Regions from separate parts of the Microbacterium sp. NPDC087589 genome, predicted to be linked through region 2. Evidence: predicted binding sites of a transcription regulator. Region 2 holds the regulator's gene; the other holds the start of a gene.
What was found. The regulator HrcA, encoded in region 2, represses chaperone genes, less so after heat shock. The targets are predictions, from matches to a motif close to TTNGCACTCGNNNNNNNCGAGTGCNAA.
Positions count from the first base shown of each region.

Region 1: the regulator HrcA is predicted to act here: its motif matches at 3,340-3,366, upstream of groES (co-chaperone GroES).

Region 1 is NZ_JBIUWV010000003.1:263,782-270,425, reverse strand. It holds gene ACIOU8_RS09505 (ABC transporter ATP-binding protein) at 1-246, shown strand, start outside; gene ACIOU8_RS09500 (ABC transporter substrate-binding protein) at 465-1,730, opposite strand; gene rarD (EamA family transporter RarD) at 1,822-2,778, opposite strand; gene groES (co-chaperone GroES) at 2,960-3,256, opposite strand; gene ACIOU8_RS09485 (SAM-dependent methyltransferase) at 3,400-4,608, shown strand; gene ACIOU8_RS09480 (hypothetical protein) at 4,635-5,867, opposite strand; gene ACIOU8_RS09475 (hypothetical protein) at 5,851-6,644, opposite strand, start outside.
Region 2 is NZ_JBIUWV010000001.1:215,589-222,232, reverse strand. It holds gene ACIOU8_RS01100 (PhoH family protein) at 1-978, opposite strand, end outside; gene ACIOU8_RS01095 (HIT domain-containing protein) at 1,043-1,390, opposite strand; gene ACIOU8_RS01090 (16S rRNA (uracil(1498)-N(3))-methyltransferase) at 1,436-2,164, opposite strand; gene dnaJ (molecular chaperone DnaJ) at 2,179-3,294, opposite strand; gene hrcA (heat-inducible transcriptional repressor HrcA) at 3,334-4,365, opposite strand; gene ACIOU8_RS01075 (carboxylesterase/lipase family protein) at 4,456-5,871, shown strand; gene hemW (radical SAM family heme chaperone HemW) at 5,901-6,644, opposite strand, start outside.

The sequences.
Region 1 (6,644 bases), on a different contig from region 2:
GATGAGCCGTCTGCAGGTCTCTCCCCGGTGCGTCAGGACGACGCCTTCATTCGCGTCTCTGACATCAACAAGGCCGGTGTCACGACGATCATGGTCGAACAGAACGCTCGACGCTGCCTGCAGATCTGTGACCGCGGCTACGTGCTCGATCAGGGCCACGACGCCCACACGGGAACAGGACGCGAACTGCTGAACGACCCCAAGGTCATCGGTCTCTACCTCGGCACTCTCGGCCAGGACGACTGAGCAACCTCTGAAGGCAGTCAGACGCCCCGGGACCCGTGAGGATCCCGGGGCGTCCTCTGTGTCACGCCGTGGCGTCTCTCTGCACCCCGGCCGCTGGTCTCCCCCGGCCGCTTGTCCTAGTGCGCCCTGCGGGGCCCGCGTGCGTCACGCAGGCCACTGCTCCCGGCACAGAGAGGGCCCCGGGCGGAATCGCCCGGGGCCCTCTCTGCGCACGCGTGTCAGTCGATACGCGTGTGCATGTTGTCGGCCCCGTACTGGAAGACACCGATGGTGGCTTCGGTCGGGTCGCCGGCGTCATCGAATGCGACTCCGCCGGAGTAACCGTCGTAGTCTGCCGTGCCACCGTCGAGGATGATGTCGGCGCATGCGGCGAACGTGTCGCACTTCTCGCCGTCACCCGAACCGCCCGAGACCTCCTGCAGCTTCCCTGCGATCTCGGCCGGGTCGCTCGAGTTCGCGGCCAGTGAGGCGAGCGAGAGCAGCACGACAGCGTCGTACGACTCGGCGGCGTAGTTGAAGTCGACGAGTTCTGCACCGTCGCCCTGCTCCAGCCACTGCGCCTTCAGCCGGTCCTGGAAGTCGTCGGCGAGCACCGGCCCGGGCTGTGTGCCCTTCGATCCCTCGATCGGCACCGACATGTCGGTTCCCCACTGCGAGATGTTGCCGTCGACGAAGTAGAAGTTCGAGCCGTCGAAACCGCTGTTGACGAACGACGGAACGATCGTGGAGGTCTCCTCGAAGCCGATCACGGCGATCGAATCAGGGTTCTGCGCCAGGATCGACGAGACCTGTGCGCTGAAGTTCGTGTCTCCGGCGTTGTACGACTCGCTGGCGACGACCTCGCCACCGCTGGCGGTGAACGTCTCGTTCACGACGGCCTCGAGGCCGGTGCCGTAGGCGTCGTTGAGGTAGATGATGCCGAGAGAGGCGGCGCCGTCTTCAGCGATCAGGTTGCCGAGCACCTCGCCCTGGAGAAGATCGCTCGGGGCGGTGCGCCAGTAGAGTCCGTCGTCGTCCCACGTCGTGAAGTCCGGCGAGGTGTTCGCCGGCGAGAAGGTGATGACACCGGCGCCGACAGCCTGGTCGAGGAAGAGCTTGGTCACACCCGACGACGCGGCACCGATGAGCGCCTGCACGTCGGAACCGAGGAGACGCGGGACCGTGGTCTCGTACGCCTTGTTGTCGGGGTCACCCGAATCGCCGTACTCGACCTCGACGGTGATGCCCTTGGCAGCCTCGTTGACCTCCGCGGTCGCGAGTCCGACGCCGGCTTCCTCGGGCGGGCCGAGGTAGCTGAGCGCGCCGGTCTGCGGGAGCACGGTGCCGATGCTGAGTGTGAGATCCTCTCGTTCCGCCGGATCGGGCGCCGAGGATTCCGTCGAACCTGTGTCCCCGGAACATCCGGCGAGGATGAGTGCGGCGGCACCGATGACGGCGACAGTGCCGAATCGCTTGCGCGCACGCGAGCCAATGAGAATGCTCATGTTGCTCCTTATGTTCAGACGACGGAGCTCAGAGCGCTCTGCCGTTCTCACAAAGGTAATCGTGCGGATGCTTCGCGATTGTTGCGATGCGTTAACGGTGTGAAACAGTCCGGTCTCGGATGGATAACGGCATCCGTCGCTGACGCTTGGCCGCGAGCAGCAGGTCGACGACGAAAACGGCTATCGCGATCCAGACGATCACGAAACCGAACCAGCGCTCGAGCGGCATCGGCTCGCCGAGCACCACCGCGCCGATGATGAACTGCATGACGGGCGTGACGAACTGGATCATCCCGATGATGGTCAGGTTGATGCGTCGGGTGCCGGCGGCGAACAGCAGCAGCGGCACCGCCGTCGCCACTCCCGCGAAGGCGAGAAGCACCGCATGCCAGACGCCGTAGGCGCCCATCGTGATTCCTTCAGGCGTGGCGGCGACGAGGATCAGCTGCACGACGGCGATCGGGATCAGCCAGAACGACTCGAGAGTGAGACCGCTGATCGCATCGACCGCGGGGCCGATCTTCTTCTTGATGAGTCCGTAGACGCCGAACGAGGCCGTCAGCGAAAGAGCGATCCACGGGAACGAGCCGTAGAAGAGCACGATCACGATCACAGCGACCGCGGCGATGCCGATCGCGGCCCACTGCAGCCGGCGGATGCGCTCCTTGAGCACGAACACGCCGAGCAGCACCGTGGTGATCGGGTTGATGAAGTACCCGAGGCTGGTCTCGACGACATGCCCCGAGAGGGTGCCGATGAGGAACACCTGCCAGTTGACGTAGATCAGGACACCGGCGAGAGCGGTCCATGCCAGCAGCCTCGGCTGTCGGACGATCGCACCGAACGCGGCCCAGCCGCGCGTCACGGTGAGAAGCAGCAGACAGAAGACGAGCGACAGCAGCACCCGCCACGCGACGACCTCCCACGGCCCCGTCGGCACGAGCAGCAAGAAGTAGAGGGGCAGCACGCCCCAGAGCAGGTACGCACCCCCTGCGTACGCGACTCCCGCAGTCTGAGCGGCTCGGGATGCGGCGTTCGTCGGGGTCACCGCACAACACTATGCCCGTCGTCGAGCGGTATCGCTCCCGCAGCGGTCGTCGACCGGACATTGGCAGGAATCGATGCCGCGGTGGCGCATATCCCCGGCCTTTCCCGGCCACATGGACACGGTGCCGGGACGCAGGAAGGCCCGGATGCGTGATGCATCCGGGCCTTCCGAAGACGTTGTCTCAGCGGACGACGACTGCGAGCACGTCGCGAGCCGACAGGACGAGGTACTCGTCTGCGCCGAACTTCACCTCGGTGCCGCCGTACTTGCTGTAGAGCACACGGTCGCCCACGGCGACGTCGAGCGGAACGCGGTTGCCGTTGTCATCGATGCGGCCGGGGCCCACGGCCACGACCTCGCCCTCCTGGGGCTTCTCCTTGGCGGTGTCGGGGATGACCAGGCCACTCGCGGTGGTCTGCTCTGCCTCGACCTGCTGGATGACGATGCGATCCTCGAGCGGCTTGATGGAAACCGACACGGTCTACCTCTTCTTTCTTGACGCTGACAGGAAGACTTTTCGCACTCTCAACCCGAGAGTGCTAATTCAGTCTAGGCGCTCCGCTGGCACTCACGCAATGCGAGTGCCAATGGAGCGAACGTGCCGCCGCCTAAGCTGGACGCGTGGAGATCTCCGAGCTGCGCGCCCTGCTCACCCCCGAAGGCTTGAAGGCGCTGGACCGCCTCGGCCCGGTCGATGAGATCGCCGACGTCGCTCGCATCGTCTCTCGGCTGCGCGCCGCCGGGCACTCCCCCGAACTGGTCTCGGCCGTAGTGGGCCAGGCGCGTCTGCGCGCCAAGGCGAAGGGCAAGTTCGGCGACTTCGCATCGCGGATGCTGTTCACCCGCGCCGGGCTCGAGCAGGCCACTCGACTGGGCGTCGCCGCACGGCATGCGCAGCGGCTGCGTCGGGCCGGCATCACCCGCGTGTCCGACCTCGGCTGCGGCATCGGCGGCGACTCGCTCGCCTTCGCCGGTGCCGGACTCGACGTGATCGCCGTCGATGCCGACGAGGTGACAGCGGCGATCGCCGCCTACAACCTCGCGCCCTTCGGAGACAGCGCCGTCGTGACGCACGGCACCGCCGAGGCCCACGTGCCGGTCGACGGCGACGAGACCCAGGCCATCTGGATGGACCCGGCCCGCCGCACCGCGGGGCATGGCGAGACGCGGCGTGTGTCGTCCGATGACTACTCTCCCTCGCTCGACTGGGCCTTCGATGTGGCCTCCCGCACCTCGACCGGCATCAAGCTCGGTCCCGGGCACGACCGGGACTCGCTCCCCGTCGACGCCGAGGCGCAGTGGGTGAGCGCAGAGGGCAGCGTCGTCGAGCTGGTGCTGTGGACGAGAGCGCTGGCTCGCGACGGCATCCGCCGCTCCGCCCTCGTGATTCGCGGCGAGCGCTCGCACGAGCTCACCGCGGGAGCGGATGCCGAGGATGCGCCCGTGCGTGAGCTCGGCGACTTCCTGCACGAGCCGGACGGCGCGGTGATCCGGGCGCGCCTGATCGGCGACGTCGCGCGCAGTCTCGACGCGGGGATGCTCGATGAGCGAATCGCCTACCTCACCTCCGACACGGCGCTCACGAGTCCGTTCGTGCAGTCGTTCCGGGTGCGCGAGACGATGCCCGCCAATCCCAAGGCCATCAGCGCCGTCCTCAAGGCCAACGATGTCGGCTCGCTCGAGATCAAGAAGCGCGGCATGGACATCGATCCCGCGACCTTCCGCAAGAAGCTGACGCTGCGCGGCGATCGGTCGGCGACGCTCATCCTCACCCGGGTGGGCGATCAGCGTCGCGCAATCCTGGCCGATCGGGTGCCTGCGCCCCAGTAGCGTCAGGCCGCGTGCGGGGCTGGCCGCTAGCCGTCGGAGTCGTCGGCTGGGATGTCGACCTGGATCGGATCCTGCTTCTCGCCGCCGAGCTCGAGGGTCTCGCCCGGGCCCATCGTCTGCTCCGAGGCGTCTGCTGTGCTGTCGCCGGAGACGACGAGGTAGGGCGTGCCGTTGAGCGTGTACGCGAGGCGCACGCTCCATCCCTCAGCGCCGGTCCCCGTCTCGTCGACGGTGACCCCTCGGGTTTCGATGCCGTCGCCGGAGAACTGCTCGTCTCCCGGCGCGCGGCAGTCGACGCTCTCGACGGCGTCGATGATCAGACAGTCCTGGATGTCATCGTTCTCGAATCGCTGCGCGCGCCAGACGGGGGCGTCGCGGAAGTAGCCGACGACCGAGAACGAATACTCCTCGAAGCCCTCATCGACCAGCTGCTCGGCCCGCTCCCGCTCGTCGCCCTGAAACTGCGACAGCCAGGAGTTCTGGTCCGAGCGCCAGCGCTGGATGATCCCGACGACCTCGCCGTTCATCGTCCGTGCAGCAGATGCCCAGATATCCTCCGGACTCTCCGTACCGTCCCCGGGTGCGGTGATGTTCGCGCTGAGGCCGATGGCGTTCCCGTTCTCGATCTCGGACGCCGGCTGACACTGATCCGCCGATTTGCCTGCGGCATCGAGCGTGATGCAGATCGTCGCGCCCTCTTCCTTGGTGGCATACCAGAGGAGGACATCCTCGTCCTGGCCGATCGCCCGCAGGCTTCCCGGGTCGAACTCGCCCTCCGCCTGCAGTTCGGCGCGTCGCTGCTGCTGCTCGGAGGTCAGCGCCACGGCATCACCTGGTTGACCGAACAGCGCCCATCCAGCGCCGAGGCCGACCACGAGAAGCGCTGCGGATGCGGCGATGGCCGCCTTCCAGTGTCGTCGGAGCGCTGTACGAAGCCCCCTGGCCCCGAGGGGCTGCTGCCCACCGGCTTCCTCAGAGTCGGGGCTCCCGGCGGGGCTCTCGGGGAGATGCCCGACCGGTGGGCCGGTGACGACTGACTCGACATGCAGGGGCAGCGAGTCCTCAGCCGAACGCGGCATGTCGACCGCATCGGCGCCCTGGCCCGCCGCAGGGGCGGCGCGGACCGTCACGGCCGGCTCGACGCGCATGGACTCGAGCTCCCGCAGCCTGGCCGCATCGTCCTCGGTCAGGCCACCGTCGCGCCCATATGCTCTGACCTGCAGGGCGCGCAGCTCGGCAGACTCACTCTCGTGCAGCATCGTCGCTCTCCCAGCCCCTCGTGACGGTGAGGTACTGCTGACCGTAGCCGAACTGGTACTCGTAGCGGGTCGTCTCACCGTCGTGTGCGATGTCGAGCACGAGCGTCCGATCCGCGTCGGCGAGCATCAGGCTGTCGTCGCATGCCATCGGAGGGTCCGGCATGGACCCGTCATAGACGAGACAGTATCGCTGGGTGGAGGAATCCACGCCTGTCCAGATCGGCACCTGGTCGTCGTAGCCCACGACCTGGATCGTGCGCCGATCCAGCTCGGTCTGCTCGGCCAGCATCGTCGCGGCGTCCGCCTCCTCGACGCTCGCGAACATCGAGGTCGACTGCGGCGAGGTGATGTAGCTGCGGGTGATCACGGCGGGCTCACCGTCCCCGGTGAGGAACATCTGCGCCTGCACATCGTAATTCTGGTTCTGCCCCACGGGCTTCGTGAGCGTCACATTCACTCCCAGGACCATCGCCTGCTCCCGCGTCGTGCACGCCGGAGCCGTCACATCTTCGTAGCCGAGCACCAGGCACACGTCCGCGCTCTCGTTCTTCGTCGCGAACCAGATCACGACGTCCTCCTCTTGCGCCATGGCGCGCACAGAACCCGCGTCGAAGCCGCCGGATGCGACGATCGTGCCCTGCCACTCCTCCTGCTGCGCAGTGAGCTGCATGGGGGCAGGACCCCGATCGGCGAAGATCAGCCACCCCAGCACGAGGCCGGCGACGGCGAAGACCACGGTGATCACGACCGCGAGCCGCCAGTGCTGTCGCAGAGCAG
Region 2 (6,644 bases):
CGCTCCGCGTCGCTCTGCGCGGTTGGCGAACTCGGCCGCCTGCTCCCGCTCGAAGCGCTGAGCCGTGCGGCGCTCGTCGTATTCGCTGTAGGCGTCGACGATGCGCCCGACGAGCGAATGCCGCACGACGTCGTCGCTCGTGAGTCGCGCGAAGTGGATGTCGTCGATTCCGTCGAGCACGCGCGTCACGAGGCGGAGTCCTGAGGATCCCTGCGGGAGGTCGACCTGGGTGATGTCACCGGTCACCACCATCTTGGATCCGAAGCCGAGCCGCGTGAGGAACATCTTCATCTGCTCGGGTGTCGTGTTCTGCGCCTCGTCGAGCACCACGAACGAATCGTTCAGCGTGCGGCCGCGCATATACGCGAGCGGCGCGACCTCGATGGTCCCCGTCGCCATGAGGCGGGGGACGATCTCGGGGTCCATCATCTCGTTGAGCGCGTCGTAGAGCGGACGCAGGTACGGGTCGATCTTGTCGGTCAGCGTGCCGGGGAGGAAGCCGAGCCGCTCGCCCGCTTCGACGGCGGGGCGCGTCAGGATGATCCGCGTGACCTCCTTGCGCTGCAGCGCCTGGACGGCTTTCGCCATCGCCAGGTAGGTCTTGCCCGTTCCGGCCGGACCGATGCCGAACACGATCGTGTTCTCCTCGATCGCGTCGACGTACTCCTTCTGGCCCAGGGTCTTCGGCCGGATGACCTTGCCGCGGGTCGACAGGATCGCCTCACCGAGCACCTCGCTCGGGCGGGGTCCCCCGTCGTTGCGCAGCAGTCGCGCCGAACTGGTGACGTCGCTCGGAGCGAGGTCGTGGCCGGCCTTCGTCATGGTCATCAGCTCGTCGACGAGGTTCTTCGCCTTCGCGACGGCATCCGCCGCGCCGGTGAGCGTGATCTCGTTGCCGCGGACGAGCACCTGCACGTCGCGGTGCTCCTTCTCGAGCATCCGCAGCAGGCGGTCCTGCGGGCCGAGCAGCTGCACCATGGCGACGCCGTCGGCATAGATCTTCTCGACAGCGGTGTCGGATGCGGTGGCTGGGTCGTTTTCGTCAGAAGCCAACGAGCTTGTTCTCCTCGATATTGCCGAGCACATGGGCGTGCACGTGGAAGACGGATTGGGCGGCGCTCGCGCCGTTGTTGAAGATGAGGCGGTACTCGCCGTTGGCATGCTCTGCCGCGAGCTGCTTGGCTGCGGCGACCATCTCGGCGAGGAGCCCCGGGTCGCCCTGAGCGAGATCGGTGACGTCTCGGTAGTCCTCGGTCTTGGGGATCACGAGAGCGTGCAGAGGAGCCTGCGGGTTGATGTCGCGGATCGCGAACACCCGGCCGGTGTCGAGCAGGATCTCGCCGGGGATGTCACCGTTGAGAATGCGCGTGAAGATCGAGGGCTCGGACATGCTCTCAGTCTACTGACCGCAGCACGACCGGGTCTGTGGCCGTGTTCACCAGCGGCCGAGCGCCACCGACAGCACTGCGATGGCCGCAGGACCCGCCGTGGAAGTGCGCAGCACCGTCGTGCCGAGGAGCACCCGTTCGGCGCCGGCGTCGGAGAGCTTCCTGAGTTCGTCGTCGGAGATGCCGCCCTCTGGCCCGACGACCAGCACGATGTCACGCCCGTCCGGTTCGAGATCCGACAACCGCGTCGATGCACTCGGGTCGAGCAGCAGCAGGCGCTGTGAGGATGCACGCGACGCGAGGTCTGCCGTCGTCGCCGGAGGCGAGACCTCGGGAACCCAGGCTCGGTGAGCCTGCTTGGCAGCCTCGCGGACGATCGTCGACCAGCGCTCACGTCCCTTGGCCGCTTTCGGCCCCTCCCAGCGCGAGACGCTGCGGCTGGCCTGCCACGGAACGATCTCGTCGACCCCGAGCTCACACGCCGCCTGCACCGCCAGCTCGTCGCGATCCCCCTTCGCCAGAGCCTGCGCGAGGGCGATCCGCGGGCTCGGTGCGGGTTCCACCGAGCGGGCCGACACGCGCACCTCGACGCGCGACGGCGACACCTCTTCGGCGACGCCGGTGAGCCACACTCCCGCGCCGTCCCCGACGGTGACGGCCTCGCCGACACGGAGCCTGCGAACCACCGCCGCGTGCTTCGCCTCGGCACCGGTGAGCGACACGAGGTCGCCGACCGCGGCATCCGCCGAGTTCTCGACGAGGAAGTGGAGTGCCATGAGCGCCGTCCGGATCAGTGCGAACGGAAGCGGTCGCGGAGCTTCGAGAACAGTCCCTGCTGGAACTGCGCCAGCTGCGGACCCGGCGCCTTCGTCTTCTTCGCGAAGTCCTCGATCAGCGCGCGCTGTGCCGAGTCCAGCTTCGTCGGGGTGACCACCTGCACGCCGACCCGCAGATCGCCGCGCTGGTTGCCCCGCAGGGGCGTGACGCCGCGGCCCTTGATGGTCAGGACGTCACCCGACTGGACGCCCGAGCGGATCTCGAGATCGACCTCGCCGTCGAGCCCCTGAATAGTGGTCTCGGTGCCGAGGACGGCATCCGGCATCGACACCTCGAGTGTCGCGAGCAGGTCGTCGCCGTCGCGGCTGAACGAGGGATGCGGGTTGACGGTGACCTCGACATACAGATCGCCGTTCGGACCGCCGGCCTTGCCGACCTCTCCAGACCCCGGCAGTTGCAGACGGAGTCCGGTCTCGACGCCGGCGGGGATGTCGAGCGAGACGGTGCGGCGAGAGCGCACCCGGCCCTGTCCGCCGCAGGTGCCGCACGGATACGGGATGGTCGTGCCGTAGCCCTCGCAGGTGCCGCACGGCTGAGAGGTCACGACGTTGCCGAGCAGGCTGCGCACCTGGCGCTGCACGTGTCCGGACCCGCCGCAGATGTCACAGGTGACGGGCGACGTGCCCTCCTGACAGCACGAGCCGTTGCAGGTCTCGCACAGCACGGCGGTGTCGACCTCGATGTCGCGGTGGGCGCCGAAGACGACGTCGCCGAGATCGAGGGTCACGCGAACCAGCGCATCCTGGCCGCGCTCGCGCCGCGAACGCGGACGCGCTCCGCGGCCACCACCCTGGCCGGCGCCGAAGAACGTCTCGAAGATGTCGCCGAAACCGCCGAAACCACCGAAGTCGTTCGCCGCTCCGTCTCCCCCGCCCATGTCGTAGCGGCGGCGTGAATCGTCGTCGCTCAGCACGTCGTACGCGTGCGTCACGAGCTTGAATCGCTCAGCGGCGTCTTCACCCGGGTTCACGTCGGGGTGGAGCTGACGGGCAAGGCGTCGGTACGCCTTCTTGATCTCGTCGGTGGAGGCGTCGCGAGAGACGCCGAGTACCTCGTAGTGGTCTGCCACAATGGCCCTTCTGCGTGTGCTGTCATCTGGGCGGCCGCGTCAGCGAGCCGCCTCGTCTTCATCGAGCATCCGTGACAGGTAGCGGGCAACAGCCCGTGCCGCCGCGAGATTGCTCGGATAGTCCATGCGGGTCGGCCCCATCACGCCGACGCGCGCCGTGCCGCTCGGTGCGGCGTAGTTGCTGGCGACGATCGATGCCTCACCGAGTCCGAAAGACGCGTTCTCGGTGCCGATGCTGGCTGCGAGGCCGTGTGAGTCGGCCTCCATCTCGCTCATCAGGCGCAGGAGAGTAACCTGCTCCTCGATCGCCTCGAGGATGGGATGGATGCTGCCGCGGAAGTCCTGCTCGCGACGCGCCAGAGTCGCCGCTCCCGCCATCACCAGACGCTCCTGGCGGAACGCACCGAGTTCGTCGATGACGATGGTCGCGAGTGCGCGCAGCACGATGTCGTGCGAATGCTCATCGTCGGCGAGCAGGGCCTGGAGACGCTCAGCCGCATCGCTCACCGCCCTCCCGGTGATCAGAGCTGACAGGCGTGCGCGGAGCACGGCCATATCGGCGTCATCGACGTCGACGGGCAACGGTGCGATGCGCTGTGAGACGCCCCCCGCATCGGTGACCAACACGATGAGCAGTCGATTCGGCGCCAGCGCGACGAGTTCGAGGTGCGTCAGATGCGCCCGGGCGAACGACGGGTACTGGGCGAGCGCGACCTGGCCCGTGAGCTGGGTCAGCACCCGGACAGTGCGCACCATCAGGTCGTCGAGGTCGGAGGGCGCCGTGAGGAACGACTCGATCGCCGTGCGTTGTGCGACCGACAGCGGTCGCAGCTGTGCGAGGTGGTCGACGAAGACGCGGTATCCCTTGTCTGTGGGGACTCGACCGGAGGACGTGTGCGGGGCGGCGATCAGCTCTTCGTCTTCGAGAAGGGCCATGTCGTTGCGGATCGTCGCCGGCGACACCCCGAACGAGTAGCGGTCGACGATCGACCTGCTGCCGACGGGCTCGTGGGTCTCGACGTAGTCCTGAACGATCGCGCGGAGAACCTGGAGGCCTCTTTCACTGACCATCGCAACTCCCTCCCTTTGGCACTCACTGGCTACGAGTGCCAATTCTACCCGCCGACGCCGACCACGCGCTGATCGCCATACGATGAGCCCATGAGTGTCGCCCCACAGGTCGTCGTGTCCACCGGAATCGTGCGCGGCGAGGTGGTCGACGGCATTCGTCGTTTCCTCGGCATCCCCTACGCAGCCGCGCCCTTCGGGCCGAACCGCTTCCGCGAGCCTCAGCCGGTTACCGCGTGGGACGGCATGAGAGATGCCACGGCATTCGGGCCGACCGCGCCCCAGCTTCCGTACCCCGGTGCCATCGGCGAGCTGCTGGGCTCGGTCGAGATCCCCGGCGACGACATCCTCTCGGTCAACATCTGGGCGCCTCAGGATGCCGACCGCGCCCCGGTCGTGCTCTGGGTCCACGGTGGCGCGCTCGAACGAGGCACCGCTGCTATCCCGCTGTACGACGGCGCCGGCTTCACCCGCGCCGGGATCGTCTTCGTCTCGATCAACTACCGCCTGGGTTCCGAAGGATTCTCCGTGCTCGAGGACGCTCCCCGGAACCTCGGGCTGCAGGATGCTGCGGCGGGGCTCGCCTGGGTGCACCGCGAGATCGCCGCCTTCGGCGGCGACCCCGGGCAGATCACGGTCATGGGCGAGTCCGCGGGCGGTGCGATCGTCGCGGGACTCCTCGCGAACGACTCGTCTCGGGCGCAGATCGCGAAGGCCATCATCGAGTCCGGACCTCTCCACGCGCAGACGGCGAAGAAGGCCGGCCGCGTGACCGCCCAGCTAGCGAAGCGGCTCGGGGTCGCCGCCGACAGAGCTGGGTTCGCCTCGGTCTCCCCCGAGCGGCTGCTCGAGGCCAGGCACCAGCAGGCCGCAGGGTCGTCTCCTCTCGGCGGAGCCCCCGGGTTCCAGTTCGCGGTGGATGCCAGCTCGCTGCCCCGGTCACCGCACGAGGTCCTCACCGGCACCGATGTGCCGCTTCTGATCGGCAGCAACACCGACGAGTACCGGCTCTGGTTCCCCCCTGCCACGCTCGCAGGGATGAGCAGGATCACACTGCTGCTCGGACGACTCGCCCTGCGGATCCCGCGCCGAGCGGTGGCGGCCTATCGGTCGACCTTCCCGGGCGCGACCACGGGTGAGATCTTCGGCCAGCTCGCGACCGACATCATGCTGCGAGGCCCACTGACCACGCTCGCCAAGGCGCGTACGGCGCCGACCTACGTCTACGAGTTCGCGTGGCGGAGCCCGGTTCGCGACCTGCGTGCCGCGCACGCGCTGGAACTGGGCTTCGTCTTCGATCATCTCGGCGACCCCGAGGCTCAGCGCCTCGCGGGGGCCGATGCACCGCAGCGACTCGCAGACGAGATGCACGCCGCGTGGATCTCGTTCATCACGACCGGCGACCCCGGGTGGCCGGCCTTCGGTGCGGAGCGGAACACGCGCGTGTTCGACACGGACAGCGCCACAGTGCCGCAGCGTCGGACGGACGCGCTGGACCTGCTTCCGTAGCGCGCGTCTCGGCTCAGTCGGTTCTCTGCTCAGTCGGTGAGTTCGCGCACCACGGCGTCGGCGAGCAGCCGACCCCGCAGAGTGAGCTGGACGCGTCCGCGCACTGCGGCTACGGGATCGACGAGGCCATCCGCGATCAGGCCCGCGACCCTGGGGCGTTTGTCCGCCTGCAGGTCGGCGACCGCGATCCCCTCACGGATCCGGCTCAGAAGCAGGACCCGCTCCAGCGTCGCTGACTCCTCATCAGGGCGCTCGGTGCCCGCTGCCGGAGACTCCGAGGCGGCCAGCCGCTGAGCGTAGGCAGCCGGGTGCTTGACGTTCCACCACCGCAGGCCGGCGACATGGCTGTGCGCACCGGGTCCGAACCCCCACCAGTCGCTCCCTCGCCAGTATGCGAGGTTGTGTCGCGAGCGCTGCTCGACGCTGCGCGACCAATTGCTGATCTCATACCAGTCGAAGCCCGCCGCTGCGAGACGCGCATCAGCGAGCTCGTACATGTCGGCCTGCAGGTCGTCGTCCGGCATCGGCACCTCACCTCGGCGGATCTGCCGCGCGAGCTTCGTGCCGTCCTCGATGATCAACGCGTAGGCCGAGACGTGGTCCGACTCGAGAGCGAGCGCCGCGTCGAGCGACGCCTCCCAGTCGGCCAGCGACTCTCCCGGCGCTCCGTAGATCAGGTCGACGCTGACTGCGAGACCCGCATCCTTGGCCGCTGCGACAGCGGTCGTCACATTCTCCGGGCGGTGGGTTCGGTCGAGCGCCGCGAGCACATG